DNA from 3 places in the Rhodonellum sp. genome. Region 3 is predicted to be linked to each of the others. Evidence: riboswitches for the same ligand, from Rfam matches in the RefSeq annotation. Region 3 holds a riboswitch; each other region holds the start of a gene.

Region 1 (10,065 bases), on a different contig from region 3:
TCAAATCCGGCGTTGCTGCACCTATAGTATCAGCAAAGGATATGATTTTTAGGTCCAATTTATTCAGTTTTTCCACAAATTCGGCAACCAAGTCTGGGGAGTAAGGATCCCCGTAAGGATTTCCGAATCCCATGCTCAGATAAGTCACTAAGGTCTTTCCATTAACTTCGCAAAGGTTTTGGATTTTCTCAACTTCGATTAAGGCTTCCTGAATGGATTTATTGGTATTTCTTTGCTGAAAAGTCTCGGAAAGGGACAGGGGGAATCCCAAATAATCAATTTGCTCAAATAAGATCGCTTCCTCTGCTCCCCTCAGATTGGCAATAATGGCCAAAAGTTTGGATTTGGATTCAAAAAGATCCAGTTGGTCCAATACCTCGGCCGTATCCCGTAGCTGCGGAATCGCCTTGGGACTGACAAAACTCCCAAAATCTATGGTGTCAAAACCCACTTGGAGGAGCTGGTTGATGTAAGCTGCCTTGATGGCAGTATCTATAAAACCAGGCATTCCCTGCATCGCATCCCTCGGGCATTCAATTATCTTGATCATGGTCCGAAGGTATGATTTTGGGACAATTTTTCATAATGGACCAAAAAATCTAATGCTCACCAAGGGTTGCGAAAAATGAGAAAAAGCCTGCTTTCCTTCGTTTCCTAATGAAAGCAGGCTTTTCAAAAACATTCCTTACCAAAGGTCAACAGGAGAATTGATCTTGGTGGGGAAAAATCTAAAAAACTTCTTTAGCTATTCTGTATGTTGCATCCGCCTTACTCATGGTATAATAATGCAACACCTGTGTGCCATTGGCAACAAGCTCCTTGCTTTGTTGGATGGCCCATTCGATACCCACTTGTTTAACATCCGCATTGGTCTTACATTTCTCCAATTCATCCATCAAATCATCCGGTAAATCAAGGAAAAAAGTCCTCGGCAACATGGAAATTTGGCCCAAAGTAGTGATGGGTTTTAGCCCGGGAATAATAGGGATCGTAATGCCTGCCTCTCTTGCCTTTTTTTCAAAATCAAAAAATTTCTGATTGTCAAAAAACATTTGAGTCACGATATATTCTGCACCAGCATCCACTTTTTCCTTCAGATGTTTGAGGTCAAATTTCATGCTGGGTGCCTCGAAATGCTTCTCGGGATAACCTGCTACTCCCACACAAAAATCAGTATGAAAACCTGTTTCAGTCTCTTCATGCAGGTATTTGCCATTGTTCATCCCGATAATCTGCTTGACCAGATCTGTGGTATATTCGTGTCCATTGGGTTCTGGTGTAAATTTACCTTCATTTTTAGGCGCATCCCCCCTGAGGGCCAATACATTTTGAACACCAATAAAATTGAGGTCAATCAGTGCGTTTTCAGTCTCTTCCTTGGTAAACCCACCACAGAGCAAATGAGGCACCGCTTCTACATGAAACCTGTTCATGATAGCCGCACAAATCCCCACTGTTCCAGGTCGTTTCTTGGTGCTTACCTTTTCCAACAATCCATTGGGATGCTTTTTATAGATAAATTCTTCACGGTGGTAAGTCACGTCCACAAATTGCGGCTTGAATTCCATCAAAGGGGCGATCCCTTCCAGAAGGTCTTTTAAGCTTTGCCCCTTTAGAGGGGGCAGTATTTCGTAAGAAAACAGGGTTTCTTTTGCCTGCTGGATATATTCATTGATTTTCATAAGCTATTTATTTCAACTTTTAATGAAGGTGTGTAGGCGAGATTTGGGGAAAGCCATCTTTCGGCCTGCACTTTATTTACCCCTTTTCTTTGGGCGTAACTCGCCACTTGATCTTCCCCGATCTTGCCCAATCCAAAATACTTGCTTTCCGGGTGTCCGAAATAAAACCCACTCACCGAGGAAGTCGGATACATCGCGAAACTATCGGTAAGGGAAATCCCAATTTTTTCCTCGACTTTCATAAGTTCGAAAAGGGTTTTTTTCTCCGAGTGTTCGGGACAGGCTGGATATCCCGGGGCTGGTCTTATCCCTTTGTATTCCTCCTTGATCAGGCTGTCATTACCAAGGTTTTCTTGACTGTCATATCCCCAAAGCTCTTTTCTGACCAATTCGTGAATATATTCGGCTCCTGCCTCAGCAAGTCTGTCTGCCAATGCTTTGAGCATGATGTCATTGTAATCATCGCCTTCAATTTTGAATTCTTCCAATTTGGATTCGATCCCCAAACCTGCTGTCACGGCAAATCCCCCAAAATAATCCACCTTATCGGGATGGATAAAATCGACAAGCGATCGGTTGGGAACACCTTTCCCTTTCTTGCCCTGCTGGCGAAGAAAATGAAAGGTAAACGCAGTTTCATTCCCTTTTTCCAACAAAACCAAGTCATCCTCTTTTCTTTGGACAGGATAAAGTCCGATCACCGCTTTTGCATGAATCCATTTTTCGGCAATGATCCTATCCAATGTTTTCTGGGCTTCCTCGTAAAGTTTTGTGGCCTCCACCCCAACGATGGGATCCTCCAAAATTTTCGGGAATTTTCCCGCCAGCATCCAGGTGCTGAAAAAAGGTGTCCAGTCAATATATTTTCTGAGCAAGGAAAGGTCCAAGTTATCCAGAACAGTTTCTCCCAAATGGGCAGGCACAAAGGGTTCATAATTCTCCCAATCAATGAAACTGGGATTGGATTTGGCTTCTTCATAGGACACCATTTGTTTCACCTGTTGTTTGGCCTCATGTTCCACCCGCAATTGCTGATAGGTTTCTTTTGTCTTTAGATGGAAGGCTTCACGGGTTTCTTCGCTGATCGCCTCGCCGGCAATGGGTACCGATTTGGAGGCATCAGCGACGTGGATCACCATACCGCTGTAAACAGGATCCACTTTCACCGCAGTATGGATCCTGGAAGTAGTTGCCCCACCGATCAGCAAAGGGATTTTCAATCCTTGCCTTTCCAATTCAGAGGCCACGTTGACCATCTCGTCCAAGGAAGGAGTGATCAAACCACTTAGCCCAATGATATCCACTTTGTTTTTGATTGCCTCGTCGATGATTTTTTGGGCATCAACCATCACACCAAGATCGATGATCTGGTAGCTGTTGCAAGCCAAGACTACACCCACAATATTTTTCCCAATATCGTGGACATCTCCTTTTACAGTCGCCAAAAGGATCTTCTTGACGGCACTTTGCTCGACATTGTAGTCCAAATCCCCAACTTTGGGCATAAATGGTTCGAGATAGGCTACGGCTTTTTTCATTACCCGGGCAGATTTGACCACTTGGGGCAAGAACATTTTCCCCTCACCAAACAAGTCTCCAACTACATTCATTCCATCCATCAATGGGCCTTCGATGACTTTAAGTGGATTGCCAAAGGCAATTCTTGCCTCTTCAATGTCATCCAAAATAAAATCGAGAATCCCCTTCACCAAAGCGTGTTCGATCCTTTTGCTTACTGGATCTTCGCGCCATGCTTCATTGACCACTTCTTTTTTATCCCCTGCCTTTACGGACTCGGCGAAGGCCAACAATTGTTCCGTAGCATCCTCGGATCGATTGAAGAGTACATCCTCCACTTTTTGCAGCAGGTCTTTTGGGATGTCATCATAGATTTCCAGCATGGCCGGATTCACAATTCCCATGTCCATTCCATGCTTGATGGCATGATAGAGAAAGGCGGAATGCATGGCTTCTCTCACTGGGTCATTGCCCCTGAAAGAAAAACTCACGTTGCTGACTCCACCACTGACCTTCGCACCGGGAAGATTTTGTTTGATCCATTGAGTGGCATGGAAAAAATCGAGGGCATTGGTTCTGTGCTCCTCCATTCCTGTGGCCACAGGAAAAATATTCGGATCAAAGATGATGTCATGTGGATTGAAACGCACCTCCTTGACAAGGATGTCATAACTTCTTTTGCAGATGTCAATTCTCCTTTGGTATGAATCGGCCTGACCTTTTTCATCAAAGGCCATCACCACCACAGCCGCACCGAATTTCTTGATGGTTTTGGCTTGAGATATAAATTCTTTTTCTCCGTTTTTTAGGCTAATGGAATTGACAATTCCTTTTCCCTGCACACATTTCAATCCCGCCAGGATGATCTCCCAACGGGAACTGTCGATCATTACGGGAATCCTGCTGATTTCGGGCTCTGAGGCGATTAAGTTTAAAAATCTCTGCATGGCAGCAACACCATCCAACATCCCTTCATCCATACAGACATCCAGAATTTGGGCACCACCTCTCACCTGATCCAGCGCCACTTCCAAGGCTTCGTCGAAATTTCCATTCAGGATCAGTCTGGCAAATTTTTTCGAACCGGTGACATTGGTCCGCTCTCCGATGTTTACGAAATTGATTTCGGGAGTGAAGACCAAAGGCTCCAACCCGGAAAGCTTCATTACATTTTGATGTCTAAGATTACTCATCTGATGTCGTTGAAAATTCTAATTTTCTGGGCGCATACTTTGCGGCGATTTGGGCAATGGCGGCAATATGGTCCGGTGTTGTCCCACAGCAACCCCCGAGGACATTGATCAAGCCGTCTTTCAGGAATTGTTCAACTTGTGCGGACATTTCCAAAGCTCCCTGATCGTATTGGCCAAATTCGTTGGGAAGCCCCGCATTTGGATATGCACTTACATAGAAAGGTGCTTTTTCAGCCAATACTTTCAAATAGGGCCTCAATTCTTTGGCGCCCAATGCGCAGTTCAAACCCACACTGAAAAGTGGGACATGGGAAACCGAAATCAAAAAAGCCTCCGTGGTTTGACCTGTTAGGGTCCTGCCCGAAGCATCTGTGATCGTCCCAGACACCATGACCGGAATCCCCCCTTCCTCTGGTTGCAGAGGCATATCACGCTCCTCGAAAACTTCCTGAATAGCAAACAATGCCGCTTTTGCATTCAATGTATCAAAGATGGTTTCGACCAAAAGGATATCCGCTCCTCCATCCAGCAATCCTCTGATTTGCTCCTTGTACGCATCCGAGAGCTGATCGAAAGTGACTGCCCTGTATGCAGGATCATTGACATCAGGAGAAATCGAAGCGGTCCTGTTCGTGGGCCCGATTGCTCCTGCGACGAACCTTGGTTGGCTGGGGTTTTTGGCTGTAAATTCCGCCGCTGCCTCACTGGCGATTTTCGCTGACTCATAGTTGAGTCGGTAAGCAAGGTATTGCAATCCATAGTCCTCTTGTGCGATGGAAGTACCACTGAAGGTATTGGTTTCGATGATGTCAGCACCCACTTCCAAGTAAGCGACATGGATGGCTTTGATGATATCAGGTCGACTTAAGGAAAGTAAATCGTTGTTTCCCTTGAGGGATTTGGGGTGGTCTGCCAGCTCGGGAGTTCTAAAATCCTCCTCGGACAATTGATATCGTTGAATCATGGTGCCCATGGCACCATCCAAAATCAATATCTTCTTTTTGGCTTGCGAAAGTAATAGATCGGTTTTATTCATTTTGCTCTGGTATATAAAAACTTAATCGAGCAAGAACCGGTAGAAAAAAGCAAAAACTTTATCAACCACTCATCTTTTTCCGGCTATTCCGAAAAGGGATTTAGCACCTTGTTTTTTCAGGTTGCTAAGACGTCATAGGGCCCTTCCCTCGGTCTTTCTCGATAAGTAAACTCAAATGTAAACCAAAAAAAATTGAATTTTGTATCTCTTTCGAGAAAATATTTGAGACTCATGGTTTTTCTATGCCATATTGAAAAATTCACAAACCCATCGATCACCTCTTGCAAACCATCCATTTTGCTTTTGTTTGATAGCCTTTAAAAATCAAATGCCAAAGAGATCAATATTTTTTTTTATTATTACATGGACAACAAACTGAAAAACCTAACCCCTTGATTTATGAAAAACCTTTTGGTTGCTTTCTCCTTTATTTGCCTACTCGCATGTAGCCCTGAACCCACGGCAGTCACCACTGTTGAAAAATCGACTTCAAATGGCTGGGATGCCGAAAAGCGCATTGAAGAATTGGGCATCACGCTTCCCATACCGGCAGTTCCTGTGGCCAATTATGTGAATGCCGTTCGGGTTGGAAATTTGATTTTTCTGTCAGGTAAAGGTCCTTCGAAACCAGATGGCACTTCCATCACCGGAAAAGTAGGGACTGACCTGAGCATCGAAGAGGGACGGGAAGCGGCAAGGCTTGTTGGGATCAACCAATTGGCGGTCCTTAAAGCGGAGCTTGGAGACTTGAATAAAGTAAAAAGAATCGTTAAGGTTTTGGGAATGGTCAATTGCCAATCAGATTTCACGGAGCAGCCCAAGGTAATGAATGGCTTTTCTGACCTAATGGTAGATGTTTTTGGAGAAAAAGGAAAACACGCCCGATCCGCGGTTGGCATGAATGCATTACCCTCCAATATCGCAGTGGAAGTTGAGCTAATCGTGGAAGTTGAGGACTAAAAAAACATTTTAAGATGCCTATCTTGAAGACTTGCTTTTTTAAATTTCTTGTTGAAACAAAAACTTAGGGCCTAAGACCGAGGCTCAACTGCAGATATGGGTTTGCCATATAACTTGACATCCCCACACCGCCAAGGGAATAATTTCCCAAGGGCAATTCATAACCTCCATGAAGGGATACGATCATGCTGAAGAGATTCTTGTTTGTCAAGGGAATCCCGTATGCAACATACAACTCTGGTTTCCCCATCAAACCCCTTGCTTTAAGATGGCCGTCCCTATCAGGCTCTTCGAACAATGCCGGGAAATCCGGTTTGTCAGTGGAAGTAAGTGTGTATCGAAGATTTGCATATCCCAATCCTGCCAATCCCCCCAATTCAAGGTTTCTTCTTTCGAAAAACTTAAGTCCTCCATTGAGGTAAACCCTGACACTGTTCAAGGTATGGTTAGAGGATTCCGTAGCCGCACCACTGAGGCCTAGGTTATAAAAATCAATTCCATACAGAAGGCCTTTGCTTTCCCCTAATAATTTCAACCCCAGGTTATTGGGTCTTCCCTCAAAAGGGCGATACCCATTTTCCACCAAAGCCGCATTCAAAACATCAGGTTCCGTAAAATGCAATCCATAACTTAGGTGAAGTCCCAGGGAGGCATCTTTGTAAAAAAAATTATGGTCTGGAAGCGTGATTCCTGCCCCAAATCTCAAAAACGGCCCACTTTGGGCATTTCCAAAAGCGATGTCTTTCATCAACCATGAATCTTCAAACGGACTGAAGGAATAGCCGAACTTGCTAATAACTTGCACCATTTCCTCCCTTCCGGGAATTTCTATATCATAGCTCAACTGAAAACCGATTTCTGTCAGAAATCCAGCAAAATGTTGGCTTCCTTTATGGATATCCCCGTCCCTGAGAATGAAACCATGGGCCGGGTTTTGGAGGAAACCATCAAGGGTTTTTTTCGGATTCCCCCTAAGCATCTGGAAATTCATGAATCCAGACCCCAAGGACATGTAATGAATCAACTGGAATCTACCTTCTTCGGTAAATGAATAGCCTACGTTCAAGTATACCCTCGTCGTTCTATAATCCAACTCATAGCCATTGAAAAGGGATTTCGGTCCGTTGTTTTGAAATAGCTCGAGTCCGAGGACAAAATCATTGTACCGGGTTTGGTACCCAAAGCCAAAATTTCGATATGCCTTCCGCATGGGAGAAAGCCCCTTTTGGTCAAGCATTTGGTTAAACTCCCGAAGATTTGCACCTGTGTTTCCATAAGTGAAATAAACACTGGATCTATTGCTGGGCATCTTCTGTGCCTCGGCCAACGAAATACAGAAAAAAAACAAAAACAAAAACAACCTCATTTTCATGCCATTCAATTTACCCTCAAAATTAAACTTATTCCATTACAAACGTTGCCATTCGTGTAGGATTTTAAACTTTGAGGTATTTAAGAATTTTGGCATAAAGATCGTCGGGACTAAACGGTTTGGGGATATAATCATTCATGCCCACCTTTTCCAATTGATCCCTCACCTCCAAAAGGGAAGATGCCGTCAGTGCAATGATCGGGGTATCTCTTCTGCTTTTATCGGGGTGATTCCTTATATATTCCGCCACTTCATACCCATCTTTATTGGGCATCTGCAAGTCCAGTAGAATCAAATTGAAGTGTTTTTTGTCGAATTCCTCCATGGCTTCCACTCCGTCATTTGCCATGACGACTTCTTGTACTTCCCATTTTTTGAGGAATTTCCTGATCATGATCTGGTTGACGATATTGTCCTCCGCCACCATGATCACAGCATTCTTCAGGTTTTTATTCCCATCACGGACAATGTCATTTGAAACCTTGGTGAGTTTTTTTGGTTTTTCAAAATTGATTTCAAAACTAAAATGGGTACCCCCCTCCTTTCTTCTTGACACCTTGATTTCCGATCCAAACAGCTCAACTAGTCGTTTCACAATGGCCAATCCCAATCCAGTACCTCCGTATTTACGGGTAGTTTCAGCGCTTGCCTGGGTAAATGCCTCAAAAACCGATTCCAGCTTTTCAACAGGAATCCCGATTCCGGAATCCAACAAATCAAAGCGAACCTTGATTTCATTTTCAGTTTGGGAAACCATCTCCAGGGAAATCTTGACAAATCCAGCTTCTGTGAATTTAATTGCATTGGAAACCAAATTGTTGATAATCTGTGCAAGTCTTACGGGATCGCCAACCAATATTTTTGGTATCGATTTGTCTGCGTCAAAGATGATTTCCAAATCTTTTTCCCTCACCTGATAGGAATAGGAATGGAGAATCCTGGTCATCAAATTATTGAGGTCAAAGTTGACTTTTTCCAGTTCGATTTTTCCGGAATCGATCTTGCTATAATCCAAGATGTCATTGATCAGGCCGAGGAGATTTTCTGCAGAAAACTGGAGAGTCCTGAGGTTTTCGAGTTGGTCAATTCTGGGATTGTCCTCAATGAGCAAATGGGCCATCCCAATCACTGCATTCATCGGAGTCCGGATCTCATGACTCATGATGGACAAAAATTGGGACTTCACTTTATTGGCTTGTTCGGCCCTCTCCTTGGCAAAAAAGAGCTCTTTTTGGGCTTCTTTGAGCTTGGTTATATCTCTGGCAATACCGGTGTAATGCCTGAACTTCCCCTGTTCATCTTGGATGGATTTACCATTGGTACTGAATATCCGATAACCTTCATTTTTGTGACGCAACCTGAATTCCAGATATTGATTTTCCTCAAAAAAATTGATGCCAGTTGCGAGTTTTTCACCAAAAACAGAGAGATCTTCTGGATGCAGGAAATCCTTTAAACTGATCCCCATTACATCCTGGTGACGGTGTCCCAAAAACTGATAAACGTTAGGCGAAACATACGTTAAGATCAAATCCGATGACAAGGAGAATATTATCTCGGTGGATTCCTCCACTAGATTTCTATATTTTTCTTCACTTTTTTTAAGGTCTTCCTTTGCCCTGGATTCTTCACTAATGTCCCTGACTATACCCAATGCATACTCGACTTCCTGATCATAAATAATAGGCCTGACGGTGAATTCATAGATCCTGTTTTTGATCACCAGGATTTTGTGGATGATTTCCTTTTTGATCAATGCCCTTGTTACCGCAGGCTGGATTTCATTGAGTTTTTTCTTATGGACTTCGGCCAATGTTTTCCCCTCAAAATCACTGGATTTCAATCCCCAATTGGCAAAATTAGTACCTTCCGCCACGATGTAACGTAAATCCCTATCGATCAAAAACACATTGGTAAGTGGAATATTGGAAGCCAATACACGGTATTGTTGTTGGCTTCTGAGGATTTCTTCCTTGCTTTTTTTCCTTTCGGTAATGTCCTGAAACAATCCCTGATGCAGCAGAATTTCTCCTGCTGCATCATACACCTTATTGGTTTTGTCCTCTACCCATCTATATTTGCCATCTTTTTTTCGAATCCTATATTCACCCGAAAATGAAGGAGCCCCATTCATGTTTTCATTTGAATAATGATGAGGGATGTCCCTCGCATCATCCGGATGGATCAAATCCAATATACTGGTGTTCGATTGCATCAAGAAGTCTGCACTGTAACCGAACTGGCTAATATTTTCGGTAATGTAGACGATCCTAAAATGGTCACCGGGGTCTACCGTAAACAAAA
Region 2 (10,065 bases), on a different contig from region 3:
ACTCATCAAACCGTCCTTGGAAATGGTCAGAAACCTAACCGGGAAATCCTTGAGGTCGGTCAAGGCTGTTTTTTGAGTGGGATTGTCCAGACTCATTTTTTGGACATTAAAACTTCCCTTTTCTTCACTCAGATAGAAGATCTCTTTCTCTCCTGGACCAAAAACAGGGTTTCTGTCCTCTCCTGGGAAATCGGTGATCATTTTATGGCTATTGGTAGCGGCATCATACAGCCAGATATCTCTTGTAATCGCAGATTGGTGCTTTTTGCGCCATTCATTTTCACCACCTTTTTTGTCATGATAAATGGTTTTTTGACCATCTGCACTTATCTGAACATACTCGGAGGGAAGGGTCCAAACCTGGTCTACACGACCTCCAGTGACCGGCACCTTGTACAACTCCGGTTGGGATCCACTTGGATATTGGCGGTGCTCCGCCAAATCCTGCCTTACGCCACCGAACAACACAGATGCATCGTCAGCCGAAAAAGTGTAGGGCATTTCGTCATTGGAATGGTAAGTCAATCTGGAAGCCTGACCTCCTTCTGCACCCATGACAAAAACATCAAAATTCCCATAACGGTCAGAAGAAAAGGCGATCTTACTCCCATCTTTGCTCCATACAGGCATGAAATCATGCGCTTCATGAAAAGTCAACTGTGATGCTTTCCCGCCAGCTGTTGGGACAGTGTAAAGGTCACCTTTGTAAGTAAACACAATCTTGGAGCCATCGGGTGAAATCGCCGGATAGCGAAGCCATTGGGGAGCTTCCTGGGCGATGGCAAAACCCATCCAACCCGTCAGTAAAATAGTTAAACTCGATTTGATCAAACGCATAAATATTTGGGAATGGTTTTGGGTTTAAAAATAATGAAAAAACACTCGGGTATTCAAAGAAATTACGTGGTTGGAAAGAAAGTTGATTTGAATAGATCAAAATTTCATTTTCCTTACTATCGTCTGCTGTTCTGAACATGGCATGCTAATTCTCAATTAGTGGTTCAAAAACCGAAGCAAATGCCAATCTGGAATTAATACCAAGGATTTGAAGCGGATTTGGTGTTTTCTGACGGCATTGAGGATAAGCATATTGTATAATAAACAATTCGATATTGAATTTCCATTCAAAAAAAATTCTACACCCCAGATCACTTCAACACTGGAATTTGAAATCGCCAACTCGATGGTCGGTCAGCAAATCATTTGCATGAAATAAAGAAATCGAAAAGGGTAGTTTTAGGACAATACTGGAGAATTAGGGCTTAAAACTTCCAGCCGAGCCTAAACTCTATGTTTTCTGCCACATGGCCATGCGCTTTGAGGCCGATTCCCAATCCCAAATTTTCCCACACTTGATATTGCAGAATATATCTTTGGTAAAATAGATAGTCATTGTATCCATTGGGTTTGTGGGCATAAAGTGACATTCGCTGACTGAAATCTACCCTCCCAAAGAGAAAATGGTGGGAAATAAAGGGTGCCGGCATCAGGTCATTCGAAACCCCATCTTCTCCATCAAAGGAAAAATCCCGATTCAGTTCCAAGCCGAGTCCTAGCGCGTTGATTCCGGTAATGGATTTAAAGGCACCTCCGGTCAAGGCAAGGGAAGGTTTTCTTTTTTCGGCCCATTCCGAATTCTTGTTTGTGTAGGAAATTTCCCCAAAAAAAACCAATTCTCTTTCCAATGGTTTTTTGGAATGGTTTGGCAATTCGACGCTATTCAGGTAGTGGTAAATCCCAAAACCCAACATGGGATAGTTCATGCCTTTGTTGGGTTTTTTTTGCCCCCCATTGGAAATATGGTTGTAGTTCAAAGCCAATTGCAATGTCCATTCGGGCGTCAAGCTGTATTCCAAGTGAGGTGCAACAAACATCAAAAAACTGATTGGGGCACTGAAAAAAGTATTGGAAGGGTTTGTTTCCGAATCATAAAATCTGGTCAAATAACTGACCCCCATCCCACTTTCCAGACCCAAGACCCACTTCTTATGCCGCCAAAGTATCGGTTCAAATGATCCTGAAAGACTAAAAGCCGCCCCCAGAATATCCGGAGAGTCAAAATTGTGGTAGGAAAACCCGATCCCCAAATAATGGAAACAGTTGCAAGCTTCCCAGTTTTTCTGATCGGTTTTCAAGACCTGGTAACTGCCTTTTAGCCCATAGGGATTGGTCTGGGACACTGGTATCAAATCCGAGGAGTGGGCAATAACAAACCCCCGCGACCCTTCCAATCCAACTCTCCCGATATTTTGGGAAAAGACCTGAAAAGGAATCAAAAAAATCCAAATCCTCAAAAAATTGATGGTAGGTTTCCCCATATCTCTCCTGTTTTTGTATTCCAAAGTGAATTACCTTCATCTCAATTTATAAAAATTATGCCCACTATTCATGATTTCAAGACCGATTTTCAAAATTTTCGGGGATTCACTTTATTACCCCAGATGAGAAAACAGAACTGGTTTTGCAAGGAAAACGCCGCTATTTTATCTTCAGAAGCCAAAACCATTGCTGGCCACAAATACCCGTCAAACATTCTCTTCCGATCATTTGACGGGGTGATTTTTTCATTTGGGTAGAAATAATTTCCCAAATTCCCTTGCTTAAGAAATTCCTTGGGTTTTACTTTGTGACATCCTACCGCTTTTTTGGGTGTTGGGATTTATAAAGAAGAGGTAAGAGACAGGCTCTACGACCCTCTGGCAACCTGGAAAATCCAAGGTGCCAATTCCTGCCAAATGAGAATATCCTCGTTTGGAAATATAGATTCTTAACCAGATGATTTATATTGATTATTCCCGTACCCTTCCTCAAGATTCTTACTCAAAAACAATCACCAGAAGCACACTGATGCTCTGCTTGTGTTGTTTTATGTGAAAATAGTTTTTCACCCCTCCTATATTCCGGGAAATCAAATTTGTTTTCCGTATCTACAAAACACCTTATTAACCATTAAACCCATTTTGTTATGTCAAATTCACATCGTTTTGAAACGCTTCAACTCCATGCAGGCCAAGCACCGGATACCGCAACCAATTCCAGGGCTGTCCCAATTTATCAGACCACGTCCTACGTATTTGATTCGGCTGAGCATGGAGCCAATCTCTTTGCCCTGAAAGAATTCGGAAACATCTACACCCGGATCATGAATCCTACCAATGATGTTTTTGAAAAAAGAATCGCCGCTCTCGAGGGAGGAGTCGCAGCAGTATCCACAGGTTCCGGGATGGCAGCGCAGTTTCTCGCCCTAAACAACATCCTGCAAGCCGGCGAAAACTTTGTCTCTACCCCTTTTCTCTACGGCGGAACATACAATCAATTCAAAGTCGCCTTCAAAAGGATCGGCATTGAAGCACGCTTTGCCAAAGGAAATGACGTGGCTGATTTTGAAAAACTCATCGATGACAAGACCAAGGCGCTTTATTTGGAAACTATTGGAAATCCTGAATTCAACATCCCGGATTTTGAAGCGATCGCCGCTTTGGCCAAGAAACATAACCTGCCATTGGTCGTGGACAATACTTTTGGTGCAGGCGGATACCTGTTCAAACCACTCGCCCATGGTGCCAATGTCGTCACTGCCTCCGCTACCAAGTGGATCGGTGGACATGGTACTTCCATCGGTGGAATCATCGTCGATGGCGGGAATTTTAACTGGGGCAATGGCAAATTCCCACAATTTACCGAACCTTCCGAAGGCTATCATGGCTTGAAATTTTGGGAGGTTTTTGGAGAAAACAATCCTTTAGGCTTGCCCAATATCGCTTTTGCCATCCGTGCACGGGTAGAAGGATTGAGGGATTTTGGTCCAGCATTGAGTCCGTTCAATTCTTTTCTCTTGCTTCAGGGTGTGGAGACATTGTCCCTACGGGTACAAAGAACCGTCGAGAATGCTTTGATATTGGCCGAATGGCTGGAAGCGCATCCAAAAGTCCAGAAGGTCAATTATCCCGGATTAAAATCTTCGCCTTATCATGAACTGGCGAAAAAATACCTGACCAATGGTTTTGGTGGTGTTTTGAGTTTTGAACTTAAGGGCGACAAGGAAAAAGCTTCTGCTTTTATCAACAGCCTACAATTGATCTCCCACTTGGCCAATGTCGGAGATGCCAAAACGCTCATCATCCAACCCGCTGCTACCACGCACCAGCAGCTTTCGGATGTGGAGCAATTGGCTGCAGGTGTCACCCCCACACAATTGAGGATTTCCGCGGGAATCGAACACATTGAGGACATCAAAGCCGATTTGCAACAAGCATTTGAAGCAATCGGATAAAACAAAGATAAAAACCTGGTAAGTCTTCTGGATTTGCCAGGTTTGAATTTTACGAAACAATGAATTTGACAATGAATTTGAAAAGCCCCTACCTGATTATTGATATGGCGCAAGAAACCTACACGAATGAAGACCCTCTAAAATTGGAATCTGGGGAATTCCTTCCAGGATTTCAATTGGCATATACAACACAAGGACACCTCAACACATCCAAGGACAATGTCATTTGGGTGATTCATGCGCTGACTGGAGACGCCAATGTGCAGGAATGGTGGAGTGGTTTGGTCGGTGAAGATAAATTCTACGATCCAACGAAACATTTTATCGTTTGCGCCAATCTATTGGGCTCTTGCTATGGTTCGACCCAACCGCTTAGCGAAAACCCGAAGACAGGGAAACCTTATTATTATGACTTCCCACATTTGACCACAAAAGACATGGCACTTTCCCTTGATCTGTTGCGGGAACATCTCGGGATTATGGAGATCAATACCCTGATCGGAGGATCCCTCGGTGGGCAAGTCGCTTTGGAATGGGCGTATTTGCTGAAACACAAAGTAAAAAACACAGTCATTTTGGCCTCCAATGCCAAAACTTCGCCATGGACAATTGGCTTCAATGAAACCCAAAGAATGGCCATTGAATCCGACTCAACTTGGGGTCAAAGCACGCCGGAAGCTGGAAAAAAAGGATTGGAAGCCGCTCGGGCGATTGCCATGCTTTCCTATCGACATCCTGAGAATTTTGCCGAAAACCAAGCCGATGCGGAAGACAAAACAGATCAATTCAGGGTCAGTTCCTATCTGCGCTACCAAGGAAACAAATTGGCAAATCGCTTCAATGCACTTTCCTATTGGACACTTACCAAAACCATGGACAGTCACGATTTGGGCCGTGGAAGAGGCGGAGTCAAAAAGGCACTGTCCGAAATCCCGTCCAGAGTGCTGGCCATCGGGGTGGACAGGGATTTGCTTTTCCTAAGGGAAGAATCCCAATTTATTGCCCAAAATGTACAACTCGGAACCTACCGAGAAATACAATCACCCTATGGTCACGATGCCTTTTTGATAGAATACAGTCAGTTGAGTTACATCCTCAGCTCATTTTATCTGGAAGCAAACGATTGATCCAAAAAAATATTTTCCAGACGTTCAACACTGATTTTCCTGGCCACTTGGCTTTTAATCATCCAAACTATCGTCATACGGACTAAAGACCAGACCATCCACAGGATGAAGATTCAGTTCCAATTTCATCTCCTCAAATGCGATCATAAAAGTATGGTTCAAGAGGCGATCGTTTTCACTTTCTGCCTTGATTTCCAAAAAAGGGCTTCTTAAAGTCTCCTGCCAAATCTCAAGTGAGGAAGCATCCCGTTTATGGAATTTGATTTTCCCTTGGAATTCACTTTCAATTTCTGCCTTTTGCTTCTCAAAATCAAAAACATCCAAAATACAGATCCCCGTATCCTCCTCATTGATTTTGAAAAAAATTGATTTTTGGGAATCACTCACAAACTCGATTGTATCCTTGAATGTAAAAAGATCCTCGGAATTCATCGTATTGATCCAATAGTAATAGATTACCGATTGGATGGTTTTGTTTTGGTTGAAATCCTTCAAAATCTGGGTTTCAGATGCTGATAAATATGCGGTGTGTTGCATTATCGCTGTTAAATGTTTTTAAGAATTAAAATATAAATCACCAAAAACGAATTGAATCTGGAAATCGTGGGAAGATCAAATGATTTTAAGTTCCGCAATGGGTTTGGTAGTGTCGGTCTCCATTTGCTGGTGGTGTTTGCATCTCATTAAACGCAGGAACGGATTGATAAGGATCGGCGAAAACCTGAAGCAGCTGCTCAAACAATCCGAAATCCCCATTTAGACAGGCATCATCCAACGCCTTTTCCACCAGGTGATTTCTTGGAATGAAGCTTGGATTGTTTTCCTTCATGGTTTTCAAAGTGCTTTGAAAATCTTTCCCATCCAGTGTCATCATCGTTTTCCATTTGGAAAGCCAATTAGAAAAAGATTCCGTGGCATAAACGCCTGTCTTCTCTTTGCTGTCAGATTGTATTTCTAAAAATGTATTGGTGTAATCCGCATTGTTTTTCCCCATCCAAATCAATAGTTCTTGGACCAATTCTTTTCCCAATCCAGAATCAGACAAATGGACCAAACCTAATTTTCTTCCCATCATTTCGGACCACTTCTTTTCATATTTTGATGAAAAAGAATTCAATGCTTCTTCTGCAAGCCGAATGGCCTCTTGTGTGTCGGAATGGATAAGAGGAAGGATGGATTCGGCAAAACACGATAGATTCCAAAGGACTATTTTGGGTTGGTTCCCAAAAGCATAACGCCCCTCTGTATCGATGGCGCTGAAAACAGTTTTTGGGTTATATGCATTCATGAAAGCACAAGGTCCATAATCGAATGTCTCTCCGGCTACGGACATATTGTCGGTATTCATCACGCCATGGATAAATCCAACCCGCATCCAATTCACCACAAGGTCAATCTGCCTTTCCATGACTGCATTCAACAAGGCCAAAGCAGGGTTTTCTGATTTTTTGATTTCGGGATAATGTCTTTCGATCACATAATCGGTCAACTCTTGAAGTGTTTCTTTTGACAAAAAATTCTTGACATATTCAAAAGTCCCAACACGAATATGGCTTGATGATATCCTTGTGAGGACAGCTCCCTGGTTACTTTGTTCCCTGTACACCTTTTCACCTGTTCCGATCACCGCCAAACTTCTTGAGCTGGGAATCACCAATCCGTTCATCGCTTCGCTGATCAAATATTCCCGGAGCATGGACCTGAGTGTGGCCCTCCCATCTCCCCTTCGCGAAAAGGCTGTAAACCCAGCACCTTTTAATTGGATATCAAGCCGTATGTTTTCTGGGGTGATTTGCTCTCCCAACAAGATCGCTCGACCATCACCCAGCATGGTAAAATGACCAAATTGATGGCCGGCATAGGCTTGGGCCAATGGTTTCGCTCCTTCGGGAACAGTGTTTCCAGAAAACAACAACGCTATTTCTTCATCACTTTCCGAATCATATTTCAATCCGATCTCTTCGGCCAATTTGTAATTGAATAAGATTTTTGTAGGCTGGTGAACAGGGCTGGGCGAAGAAAGCGCAAACATTTTTTCCGGTAACCTTGCGTAGCTGTTGTCCAAATTCCATCCTCTTTCCAAGTTCTTCATAAATTTTCAAATTCGATTGGGGAAGCACATCGCATGGGTAGTCCCGATTTTTTTTCACGAATGCTTCATGATTTGCACGCAAGTTAGTGCTTTTGCCGCTTATCCTCAGTTCTGCTTTTCAGAAAATCCATCTCCATCAACTCTCCCTATTTGTCCTTGTTTGGAAAAAGGTGAAATGATTAAGTATCCTACAGAAAGTCAAACTTACCGCTTATGTCTCAAAACCCGAAGGTCAAACAAGCATTTCTCAATCCCCCAAAATCTATTTGATGCATACGCAATTGATGCGTAGCTTCTCTTATGGAATATACACAAATCAAGGAAACCTGCCTTTACATCTCAAATTTGGATACCGCCCAGTATTTTTATGGCGAAGTTCTGGAAATGCCGATAATTTCAAGAGTAGAAAACAGGCATATATTCTTCAGATGTGGAAGTTCCATCCTCCTCTGCTTTATTCCGGAGGTCACCCAAAGCGAGACCAATCTTCCCTCCCATTTTGCCAGGGGAAAACAGCACATTGCCTTTGAAGTTCCTGCCAAGGAATATCTAAAAACCAAGGTGGAGATCTTGAAAAAAGGGATTGTCCTCACACACGAACAGGAATGGAAAAGAGGTCTCCAAAGTTTTTATTTTGAAGACCCCTTCGGCAATGTACTGGAAATTGTCCCCAATGGGATATGGGACTAAAAATGAGCTGTGGTCATAAAACAGTTTCATAAAAGGAATTGCACCCTTTATTTAGCTGTATCAAAGGAGACCAATTATTCCGCTTGCGTCCACTCCACTGTCCTGCCAATAAAAGAAATCCCAATGTATCCCCTGACTTCCAAAGTCTTGCTATTTTTCATTTTGATGGTACAGGAATAGGTTTTTCCATTTTTGGGGTCATAGATGACCCCGTTTTCCCAAACACCGTTTTTGTGCTCAAAATTATCCAACAGGCGCATCCCCATTATAGGTCTGTTCCTTTTGTCTTTATCACTGTTGTTTTTGTCCAGCTTCGGTTTGCTGTTTTCTGTTGGTTCTTGGAGCCAGACGATTTTTCCAAAAAACCTATCCCCTTCTTTGGCGATCTCGATTTTCGCGTCTTTTTCGGTATTGTACCATTGCCCCAAGATAGCATTCGAATCTTGGGCATTTGCTTGCAATGACAAAAGCGTAGCACCGCAAACAAGAATAAATAAAATTGATTTTCTGATCATGTTGAACTGTTTTTATTTCAAAACCTTACGAATAGTAATACTTTTACGGTGCAAAAACAAAATTCCTTTTTGATTCGAGAATTGGAATAGTTTTTTTCGAGAACATAAGCCTGAAAAACAGACAATAAATGACCGGAGTGGATGAAGAAGGGGGGCACGTTTTTGAGGTTTTCAATCGCAACTTGATTTTATTGAAGGAAAAGGCAATTTATTCACCCGAATTGGGATCACTTTTCATTTCAGACCCCCATTTTGGAAAAGCGGCTCATTTCAGGAAAGCCGGGATTCCGATCCCGGAAATCCTGCATGAGGAGGATTTGATGCGGATCAAGGAATTGATCGAAAGATACAAGCCCAAAGACATCTATTTTTTGGGAGACTTGTTTCACAGCGATCTCAATGAAAGTTGGTTTGTGCTCGAGGAATTCTCGGGATTATTCGCGGAAATAAATTTCCATTTGGTAAAGGGCAATCATGATATTTTGTCGGATGCCTGCTACCGGTCCAGTCTTTGGATTATTCATGAGGAGCCTTTGGTTTTGGAAAATCTGATCCTATCGCATGAACCCCTTTCCGCGATTCCAGAAGGAAAATTCAACCTCTGCGGCCACATTCACCCCGGCATCGCGCTCCATGGAAAAGGCAGGCAGCGATTGATGCTCCCCTGTTTTTTTGCAAAGCCCAATCAAATGGTTTTACCCGCATTCGGCAGGTTCACGGGATTGGCCTCCATGAAGTGCACCAAAACCGATCAAGCCTTCGTTATCACAGACAAAAATGTCATTCCGATCGATTTAATGAAATAAGATTGGTTAAATACAGATATGCTGGTTAATTTTGAAAGAATTTGAAGTTTAAACATGAGTCGCAATCCAAGAAAAAAAGCAAAATTAGGTAGGTTCAAATTTGCATCGGTACTTTTCAGTACCACGCTTTCGCTGTTTATTGTCGGACTTTTTGGGGTGATTGTCATCCAAGCCAAAACCTTGACCAAAATCATTCGGGAGAACATCGAAATCCAGGTTTTTCTCAACAAGGACTTAAAAGAAACCGACCTTGCCAAAATCAACGATGCCTTAGTATCAAAGCCTTACATCCTCGAAAATGATGGCGTGCCCAACATCACCTTTATTTCCAAAGACGAGGCTGCAGCATCCTTTTTGGAGAATACTGGAGAAGATTTCACCCGCTTCTTGGATGACAATCCCCTGAGGGACAGCTACACCATCGCTATCAGCGAAGAATACCAAACGCCAGAGTTAATCGAAGAAATCGTACTGGAAATCCAAGGCTTGGACGGCGTATTTGAGGTCACCTACATGACTGATCTGGTAAAATCCATCAACCAAAATCTACTGAAAGTCAGTC
Region 3 (10,065 bases):
GTTAACGGCATTGGTGTGGTTGGTTGGGGAGTCGGTGGAATCGAGGCAGAAGCTGCTATTCTTGGACAACCCATTTACTTTATTTTACCGGAAGTCGTCGGCTTGAAGTTGACGGGAACACTTCCCTTGGGCACCACAGCCACGGATATGGTGTTGACGATAACCCAATTGCTGAGAAAACATGGGGTCGTGGGCAAATTCGTTGAAGTTTTTGGGAATGGCCTGGACAATTTGACGGTGCCCGATCGCGCGACCATCTCCAACATGTCCCCAGAATTTGGCTGTACGGTCACGTATTTCCCCATTGATGCGCGAACGCTGGATTATATGGCCAAAACAAACCGCTCTACAGATCAGATTCAATTGGTAGAAGAGTATGCCAAAGCCAATATGCTTTGGAGAACGGGTGAGGATAAAATCAAATACAGCTCTGTTGTGGAATTGGACTTGGCTACAGTGGAGCCAACGGTCGCTGGACCCAAAAGACCCCAGGACAAAATCTTGGTAAGGGAATTCAAGCAAAAATTTGGGGAAATTCTCCAAGACGCGCATGGCAGGGAATATATACCCATTGACAAGCGTGAAGAAGGAAGATGGTATGAGGAGGGTGGTAGTCAACCTTCTGAACCCAAAACGGAAACCGAAGCAGAAATCGAATACGAAACCAAAGTCAAAAATGGTCTCAAAACCGTGGTGGTGAAGTTGAACAATGAAAAATTCGCGCTCTATGATGGTTCTATTGTGATAGCAGCCATTACTTCATGCACCAACACTTCTAATCCATCTGTGATGTTGGGGGCGGGATTGGTTGCTAAAAAAGCCCGTGAGAGGGGCTTGGATGTGAAGCCTTGGGTGAAGACTTCATTGGCTCCAGGCTCAAAAGTGGTGACGGACTACTTGAAATCCGCAGGACTTTTGGAAGACCTTGAGGCATTGAGATTTCATGTGGTAGGTTATGGATGTACTTCCTGCATCGGGAATTCAGGTCCATTACCCAAACATATCGCCAATGCCGTTGAGGAAAATGACTTGATCGTCAGTTCCGTCTTGTCGGGAAACAGAAATTTTGAGGCAAGAGTACATCCGCAAGTCAAAATGAATTATTTGATGTCACCCATGTTGGTTGTGGCATACGCACTTGCGGGAAGGGTAGATGTGGATTTGCTGAATGAACCATTGGGATATGACCCAAACCTTGAACCAGTGTATCTAAAGGACATTTGGCCGAGCAATGATGAGATTTCTGAAGTAATGCGTAAAGTGCTTTCTCCTGCCGATTTTGAAAAAAGCTATGGTGAAATTTTTGAAGGCGATGACCAATGGAAAAACCTGAATGTTCCCCAGGATGAAGTGTATCAGTGGTCTGAGGAAAGTACCTACATCAAAGAAGCTCCATTTTTCGATGGGCTATCAGAAATGGTTTCAGACTCCAAAGACATTCTGGGAGCAAAGGTGCTACTCAAATTGGGAGATTCCATCACTACAGATCATATTTCTCCCGCAGGCTCATTCAATGAACACTCCCCTGCAGGTAAATACCTGATCGAAAGAGGAGTTGATCGAAAGCAATTCAATTCCTATGGTTCCCGAAGGGGCAATGATGAGGTGATGGTGAGAGGAACTTTTGCCAATGTCCGGATCAAAAATCAATTGGCTACGAAGGAAGGGGGATATACAACCCATATTCCAAGCGGGGAAGAGATGAGTGTGTATGATGCTTCCAAAAAATACCGAGAGGAAGAGACACCACTTATTGTTTTGGTCGGTAAGGAATACGGAAGTGGATCCTCCAGGGATTGGGCTGCGAAGGGAACCACTCTTTTGGGGATCAAAGCTGTGCTGGCCGAAAGTTATGAGAGAATACACCGCAGCAATCTCGTGGGGATGGGTGTATTGCCGCTCCAATATCTACCGGGGGAAAATGCCGATTTCCTGAAATTAACCGGAAAGGAAACATTCAGCATTTTGGGTATAAGTGATGGGTTATCAACATTGAAAACCTTACAAGTTGAAGCGATAAAAGAAGATCGGGAGAAGGTGAATTTCCAAGTCATCTGCCGACTGGATTCTGCCATTGAGGTTGAATATTACAAGAATGGTGGTATTCTTCATTATGTGCTGAGAGATTTTCTCAAGAAATAAAATCCAGGAAACCGATATAAGACTACCCGTATTCGATTGTTAAAAAATAATTTGACAACCGAAGAAGTCTCAATTTTGATTGGTTTGATTGACGATTCGATTTTGTCAACTCTTGTTGGTATGGAGGATGAGTTTAGATTGGGAAGCCCTTTCGGATGTTTTGCATCCTGAAGGGCTTTTTTTTATCGATATGGACACGGACAAATCGGGATTACAAATTCATTGGAATCACCTTATATTTTGGGCTTAAATTTTAATGGACAAATTTAATGGTTATTTTTATGCCGAAAACCGATTAAACTCTTCAAACTATGAAAAACATCAATCCTACTCAAACCAAAGCATGGCAATCACTCACTCAACTTGCCAAGGAAAATAAAGACCTCACCATAAAATCACTTTTTTCGGATGCCGCTCGGTTTGATAAGAATTCCCTCAAGTTTGGGGATATTCTGGTTGATTATTCCAAAAACAGGCTGGATGAAAAAACCAAGTCGGAGCTTTTGGCCCTAGCCGAAGAGACCGAATTGAAAGGAGCAATAGAAGCCATGTTTACCGGAGAAATAATCAATGGGACAGAGGGCAGAGCGGTTCTGCATACGGCTTTGAGAAACAGAAGCAATTCGCCAGTGCTCTTTGAAGGCAAAGATGTGATGCCGGATATCAATGCCGTTTTGGATCAGATGAAAGCCTTTGCGGACAAAATTCAGAATGGAACTTGGCTCGGGTATACTGGCAAGCCCATCAATACCTTGATCAATATTGGCATAGGAGGCTCAGATCTTGGTCCCGTGATGGTGACTGAAGCCTTGAAACCTTTTCAAAACCCCAAAGTGAGCATTTATTTTGTATCCAACGTGGATGGTTCGCACATTGCGGAAGTACTGAAAAAGGCAGATCCGGAAACCACCTTGTTCTTTATTGCTTCAAAAACATTCACCACCCAAGAGACCATGACCAATGCCCATACGGCGAGAAGTTGGTTTTTGGAATATGCGCGGGAAGAAAAAGCAGTTGCAAAACACTTTGTTGCCCTTTCCACGAATGCAAAATCGGTTACAGAATTTGGCATCGATCCCAATAATATGTTTGCTTTTTGGGATTGGGTCGGAGGAAGATACTCACTTTGGTCCGCCATAGGACTTCCAATAGCCTGTGCCATCGGTTTTGACAATTATAGAAAATTGCTCGAAGGTGCCCATGCGATGGACAACCATTTCAGAAATACGCCATTTGAAGAAAACATACCTGTGTTATTGGCTTTGATCGGCATTTGGAATACCAACTTTCTTGGTGCTACCTCTGAGGCGATTTTGCCTTATGACCAGTACATGCATCGATTTGCTGCCTACTTCCAACAGGGCAACATGGAGTCCAATGGCAAGTATGTTAGTAGAGACGGAGAAAAGGTGAATTACCCAACAGGACCCATCATTTGGGGTGAGCCAGGCACAAATGGACAACATGCCTTCTATCAACTGATTCACCAGGGGACCCATTTGATTCCATGTGATTTTATCGCGCCAGCGAATTCCCATAATCCAATTGGAGAGCATCACCAAATCCTGATGTCCAACTTCTTTGCCCAGACCGAGGCTTTGATGAATGGAAAATCCCTTGATGAGGTAATGGCAGAAATGGAAAATGCGGGCAAGCCACAAGAGACCATATCCAAAATTGCACCGCACCGCGTTTTTGAGGGCAATCGTCCAACGAATTCCATTTTGGTGAAACAAGTGGATCCGCATACTTTGGGTGCGTTACTGGCAATGTATGAGCACAAAATTTTCGCACAAGGCGTGATCTGGAATATCTTCAGTTTTGACCAGTGGGGTGTCGAGTTGGGAAAAGTCCTGGCGAATGGCATTTTCCCTGAACTCAAAGGAGAAGAAACCATCACTAGCCATGATGCCTCTACCAATGGCTTGATCAATGCCTTTAAGGAAATGAGAGGATAATAATAGATTGGAGATTCAAGTCTTGCCCTTCGTCGATTCTCTTAAGAAGAATTGTAGGGGAAGATATAACATAAAAACCCTTTCCGGATTCAAATCCGGAAAGGGTTTTTTGCATAATGAGGTTATGTATTTTATGTACTTAGGTTCTTTCGAGAAAGAATAGAAGCAGTAGGCGCGAAACTTTTGATTAGAAATATTGTAGAAACGACTAGCGGGAAAGCGCCAAAGCCCGCTCCACATCCAATTTGATATCGTCCACATGCTCCAAGCCTACGGAAAGACGGACCAACCCATCGCTGATTCCAACTTTTGCACGCTCTTCCTCGGTTAGTTTGCTGTGTGTGGTGGATGCTGGATGGGTGATGATGCTTCTGCTGTCTCCAAGATTTGCCGTGACCGAGATCATTTCCAGTTGATCGATAAAGCGTTGGGCCCTTGCGATTCCCCCTTTTAAGGTCAAAGTGATAATTCCACCACCAAGTTTCATCTGTTTTTTTGCCAGGCCATATTGTGGATGGGAGGGTAGGAAAGGATATTTCACAAAATCAAGATCCTGGCTGTTCTCGAAATATTGGGCAATGTTCAATGCACTTTCGCAATGCCTGTCCATCCTTACAGCTAAGGTTTCCATGCTTTTTGCCAAGATCCAAGCATTGAAGGGGGATAATGAAGGTCCGGTATGTCTGTTGAAAAACTGGACCTCCTTGATCAGATCCGCTTTTCCCAAAATCAAACCTCCCAAAACTCTTCCTTGGCCATCGATGTATTTGGTTGCGCTATGGGTCACGATATGGGCTCCCCATTTTGCAGGTTGCTGAAGGTATGGGGTCGCAAAACAATTGTCCACGACTAAGATCAGGTTATGTGCGGCAGCAAATTTCCCGACCCACTCCAGATCGATGATTTCCAAGCCTGGATTGGAAGGAGTTTCAATGAAGATCATTTTGGTATTGGGCTGCACCAATTTTTCCCAATTGGAAATGTCCGAGATGTCACCGTAAGTGGAGGTGATTCCCCATTTTGGAAATACCCGGGTGAGCAACTGGTGCGTACTTCCAAAAAGTGATCGTGAAGCCAAGATATGGTCGCCTTGTTGCAAAAGGGCAGCAATGCTGCCAAACATGGCTGCCATTCCCGAAGCAGTGGCCAACCCATCTTCGGTGCCTTCTGCGGCACAAACTTTCAGGATCAGGTCGGTTGAATTTGGATTGGCATACCTGGAATATATATTTCCCGGGATTTCTTCTGCAAACATTTGCCTCGCTTCTTCAGCATTGTCAAAGGTAAAGCTGGAGGAAAGGTAGATCGGTGCGGAATGTTCCCTTTGATTGGATTTGGAAGCTGCGATGCGTATGGCTTGGGTTTCGAAATGTGGTTTGGAAGACATGTGAATAGGATTGTTAGGGTGAAGGCTTTTGATTATTATTAATTTCGGAAACGATCAGGACCGGAAATACAAAAGAATAATGACTGACTCACGTTCAATGCAATTGAACGTGAGTCAGTCATTATTCTTTTGGTCAATTTTAGAAGGTTGAAATTTTGGAAGCGAAGTTTTGGTTTATTGGATTTGTGAAAGAGTGAAAAACAATAAATAGGAGCAACAAGACACAAAGCCCAATTCCTAGGATTCAGTAATGCGCAACGGAAAATAATAAAATAGGGTAGGGGAATCAGTTCTGGATGCATAATAATCAATTTATAGCTCTCGTCGAGACGAGCAGGTTTTGGCACCTTTCCGGTGGATTGGATGGTTGCCAGAGGGTCATTGAGCCTGTTCTCTTACCTCTTCTTTATAAATCACTGATGAACGAATGCAAATTAAATGGTGAAAAGTTTAAAAACCAAATTTTGCAAACCAATTAAAATCAATCGTTGAACTGTGTCATGGTCATATTGATCCCGATCGTACAGAAACCCTCGATCATTTCGATTGCTTTGTCCATAAAAATCGGCAATTCTTCTATTTCTTTTTTGCTCCATCTTCCCAGTACGTAGTCAATTTGTCTTCCCTTTGGGAAATCATCTCCAATGCCAAATCTGATCCTGGGATAATCTTGACCCCCGGTCAATTCTTCGATGTTTTTCAATCCATTGTGTCCTGCTGCCGATCCCTTTCCCCTTAACCTGATTTTGCCAAAAGGAAGAGCGACATCATCGACCACCACCAAAATGTTTTCCTTGGGAATGTTGTGCTCCTTCATCCAATAGTTTACGGATTTCCCACTGAGATTCATATAAGTGGTGGGTTTGATCAGAAAAAACTGGCGTCCTTTGAATTTAAAATCAGCGGTAAAAGCCAATCTCCCGCTTTTCCAGGTTGCACCATGCTTATCCGCCAGTCTGTCGACGGTAAGAAAGCCAACATTGTGCCGGGTCAGTTCGTATTCAGGTCCGATATTTCCAAGTCCAACAATCAAATATTTCATTTCAAATATGTCTAGAATGAATCAAAGGATTAAAAATAAAAATCCTGCTTAAAATATTAAGCAGGATTTTTATTTATTTGAGAAGCTTGAATTATTCTCCTTTTTTACCTCTCAATGCTCTTGGTATACCAATGGTGGCGATAGACACATTAGGGCTCGTTAGGATTTCATAACCTGTTGAAGTCAATTCTTCAACTTTAACAGATTTTCCCAAGTCAAGGTGTGAAATGTTAACCGGAATGGTATCAGGAAGATCTTTTGCGAATCCTTTAACCAAAAGTGTTCTCGATTTGATTTCGAGTTTACCACCTTTTTGAAGACCAGGTGAAGTACCTTCGATTACAACTGGGATATCGATTTTGATTGCTTTGTCCTCACTGTAAGCAAGAAAATCTGCATGAAGTAAGTTTTCACTTACAGGATGATATTGCGCTTCTCTCAAGATTGCCTTGATGATGGTTCCTTCGATATTCAATTCCACCATGTGTACATGTGGGGTATAAATCAAAGGTCTGAAAAGAATTGCGGGTGAATGGAAGTGAATTTGTTCAGGTATACCTGGACCATACACTACACAAGGAATATTACCTTCTTCACGGAGTGCATTCAATTCTCTTGATTCGAGATTTGCTCTTTTAAACCCTATAATCTCTAATGATTTCATAAATTTTTATTAAGTGTAAATTATAATTGATTGTTTTTTTTCTTTAAATAAACAAAGCACTGATGGAGGTATTTCCTGTTACTGCGTGGATTGCTTTTGCAAACAGATCCGCTACTGTAAGAATCCTTATTTTATCGGATTTTTGTTTCATTGTAATGGTGTCTGTCACCACCAATTCTGTTAAAACAGAATTTTCAATGTTTTCATAAGCCTTTCCAGAAAGAACACCGTGTGTGGCAATCGCCCTAACGGAGTTGGCACCCTTGTCCATAATGATTTGCGCAGCTTTACAAAGGGTACCCGCGGTATCAACCAAGTCATCGATCAATACAACATCTTTTCCTTCCACATCTCCAATGACCTGCATGGAAGCGATCTCGTTTGCTCTTTTTCTGTGCTTGTCACAGACGACCATTTCTACTTCAAAATGCTTGGCGTAAGATCTGGCTCTTGCTACTCCCCCTACATCAGGGGCTGCGAAAATCAAATTATCCAAACCAAGGCCTTCCAAATAGGGCACAAAGATAGCTGAACCATTCAAATGATCCAAAGGTAAATCAAAAAATCCCTGGATTTGACCCGCATGAAGATCACAAGTCATGATCCTGTCCGCTCCGGCAGAGGTGAGGATATTGGCAACCAACTTTGCGGCGATGGAAACCCTCGGTCTGTCTTTTCTGTCTTGTCGGGCATATCCATAATAAGGAATGACTGCACAGACTTTATAGGCACTCGCCCTCTTGGCGGCGTCTATCATCAGGCAAAGTTCCATCAGGTTGTCCGAAGAAGGATTGGTAGATTGGATCAAGAAAACGGTACATCCTCTTACGGATTCGTTGAAACTTGGAGACATTTCGCCATCACTGAATTTGGAAATGGTGAGATCCCCCAACTTTTTCCCATAATTTCTGGCAATGCTTTCTGCTAATTTGTGGCTGTTTGTCCCTGAAAAGAGCTTGACCTCAGTCATGATTTTGGTGGATTTTTGGCGTGATGCAAATGATTTTAAGAATTTGCAAAGGTAATCAAAAATGGATGGAAGAGCATAAAAAAAAGCTTTAGCTTTGAGGAAAATTAGAAAATGGATATTTTCTTGATAACGATAAATATAAGGGAAAGGGGGTAGGGTTTGATTCGTCTAAATTATAGCCTGTTATCCTTCCTTTATTGGAAGTTGGAGTTCAATGATGATGAACATTAATTTCATAAAATAAAGTGGAAATGCAGGAAAAATATTTTTATATTTGCAAATATGTATTTCAAATAATAATAAATGTTTTACATATCCATTCTAGTCGTTTTCCCAATATTCGAAAAATTTAAATTATAAAGAAAACGGATGTGAAGAGAAGATGGCGTAATTTAAATTAATAAAAGAAAAATCACTTATCATACCATGATTAAAAACCGCTACAACACCTCCATATTACCCCTTTTCCTTTTTCTGATGCTTCCTCTTATTTTCTTCTCTTGCGCAAGGAGAAATCTAACCTACATGAGCGATCTAGAATTTGATAAAACTTTCCAGGCAGAAATAAATGACCAAGGGATAGTGAAAATTCAGGCTGGGGACTTACTCAGAATTAGCCTTAGCAGCCTTCAACCCGAAATGAATACAATGTTCAACAATCCTTCACCAGATTTAGATTTCAATAGAAATATCATCAATAATATAAATGCGGAAGGATTTTTGGTAAATGAAAAAGGGGAAGTCAATATTCCTGTTGTAGGAAAAATTAAGTTGCAAGGTCTGACAAAATCTGAGGCGACCGAAGCAATTGAAAAAGGAATAGGTGAATATATTGTAGATCCAGTTGTCACAGTTAGATTTGCAAATTTTAAAGTGACTGTTATAGGTGAGGTAAACAACCCCTCAACATTTTATGTGCCCTCTGAAAAATTAAGTATTTTTGAAGCTTTGGGCTTGGCTGGTGACATGACAGAATTTGGACTTAGAGAGAACGTGCTGTTGATTAGAGAATCGGAAGGAGTGAGATCAGCTGTAAGAATTGATTTTAATGATAAAAACCTTCTAAAATCACCATATTACAATCTCAAGCAGAATGACCTAATCTATGTCCAACCTGACAAAATGAAATCAGTAAAGGCAAGTACAAATGAAAGAAGTATGATATTCGCTGGATTAGCCGTTTCCCTCCTCGTTCCCATTCTTTTTAACTGGCAAAACATATTTCAATATTGAAACCTCTTTCAATTCGAAATTAAATGAAATAATATGAAGAGACCGAGTAAAGAAATTTTTAAAAATGAGGATCCCATCAATATTAAACTTGTTTTACAGACAATTTTAAAAAGCTGGTATTTATTCCCAATATTTTGTCTCCTTGTTTGCGGGGCGGCCTATATTTATCTTAAAACCATTTCGCCAGAGTATTTGATTTCAAGTACTGTCATTATCAAGGAAGGTGAAAGGAACAATAATGTCTCAGAAAATGCCATTATTAGTGATTTGGAAAACCTTAAGTCTTCCATAACTGTAGAAAATGAACTTGAAAAGTTACGGTCCAAATCTCTACTTATGGAAGCGATCATGAAAAACAAGGGGTTTATTAAATTTTACGATAAATCAGGTTTTTTTAAAAATAGACTTGATGCATACGACTCACCCATTGATGTGCAAGTACATGAATTCAGTAAAAATTTCTTATCGTCCTCAGAATTACTTGAAATTCAAATTAAATCGGAAAGTGATTTCGATTTGATTTTGGGAGAAGGAAAAAAGATGCCTTTGAAATTTGGTCAAAAATTCAAATCATCCTTCGGTGAAATTTCAATTACAAAAAAACCGAAAATAAATGACCTTTCAGACGAAATTGGGGAGGTTACAATCGAATTGGTTAATCCCCAAATT

The links. Region 3 has a riboswitch for S-adenosylmethionine ahead of Q7J63_RS19085 (PLP-dependent aspartate aminotransferase family protein). Riboswitches for the same ligand answer to the same signal wherever they lie in the genome.
Region 1: linked by a shared signal. The riboswitch ahead of Q7J63_RS20125 (homocysteine S-methyltransferase family protein) and the one ahead of Q7J63_RS19085 (PLP-dependent aspartate aminotransferase family protein) in region 3 are both predicted to bind S-adenosylmethionine.
Region 2: linked by a shared signal. The riboswitch ahead of Q7J63_RS19590 (O-acetylhomoserine aminocarboxypropyltransferase/cysteine synthase family protein) and the one ahead of Q7J63_RS19085 (PLP-dependent aspartate aminotransferase family protein) in region 3 are both predicted to bind S-adenosylmethionine.

Annotation. Positions count from the first base shown of each region.
Region 1 is NZ_JAUSPP010000080.1:198,498-208,562, forward strand. Features, by position in the region: gene Q7J63_RS20110 (hydroxymethylglutaryl-CoA lyase) at 1-550, opposite strand, end outside; gene metF (methylenetetrahydrofolate reductase [NAD(P)H]) at 729-1,682, opposite strand; gene metH (methionine synthase) at 1,679-4,393, opposite strand; gene Q7J63_RS20125 (homocysteine S-methyltransferase family protein) at 4,386-5,429, opposite strand; SAM riboswitch class I at 5,496-5,597, opposite strand; gene Q7J63_RS20130 (RidA family protein) at 5,829-6,389, shown strand; gene Q7J63_RS20135 (hypothetical protein) at 6,454-7,761, opposite strand; gene Q7J63_RS20140 (PAS domain S-box protein) at 7,826-10,065, opposite strand, start outside.
Region 2 is NZ_JAUSPP010000080.1:81,881-91,945, forward strand. Features, by position in the region: gene Q7J63_RS19580 (S41 family peptidase) at 1-837, opposite strand, end outside; gene Q7J63_RS19585 (acyloxyacyl hydrolase) at 1,263-2,318, opposite strand; SAM riboswitch class I at 2,657-2,766, shown strand; gene Q7J63_RS19590 (O-acetylhomoserine aminocarboxypropyltransferase/cysteine synthase family protein) at 2,966-4,273, shown strand; gene metX (homoserine O-acetyltransferase) at 4,345-5,400, shown strand; gene Q7J63_RS19600 (hypothetical protein) at 5,455-5,937, opposite strand; gene Q7J63_RS19605 (YdiU family protein) at 6,023-7,492, opposite strand; gene Q7J63_RS19610 (VOC family protein) at 7,793-8,182, shown strand; gene Q7J63_RS19615 (DUF2147 domain-containing protein) at 8,257-8,697, opposite strand; gene pdeM (ligase-associated DNA damage response endonuclease PdeM) at 8,826-9,503, shown strand; gene Q7J63_RS19625 (ABC transporter permease) at 9,558-10,065, shown strand, end outside.
Region 3 is NZ_JAUSPP010000077.1:1,488-11,552, forward strand. Features, by position in the region: gene acnA (aconitate hydratase AcnA) at 1-2,142, shown strand, start outside; gene pgi (glucose-6-phosphate isomerase) at 2,454-4,100, shown strand; gene Q7J63_RS19085 (PLP-dependent aspartate aminotransferase family protein) at 4,309-5,487, opposite strand; SAM riboswitch class I at 5,797-5,902, opposite strand; gene pth (aminoacyl-tRNA hydrolase) at 5,969-6,529, opposite strand; gene Q7J63_RS19095 (50S ribosomal protein L25/general stress protein Ctc) at 6,621-7,193, opposite strand; gene Q7J63_RS19100 (ribose-phosphate pyrophosphokinase) at 7,237-8,163, opposite strand; gene Q7J63_RS19105 (polysaccharide biosynthesis/export family protein) at 8,689-9,396, shown strand; gene Q7J63_RS19110 (tyrosine-protein kinase) at 9,430-10,065, shown strand, end outside.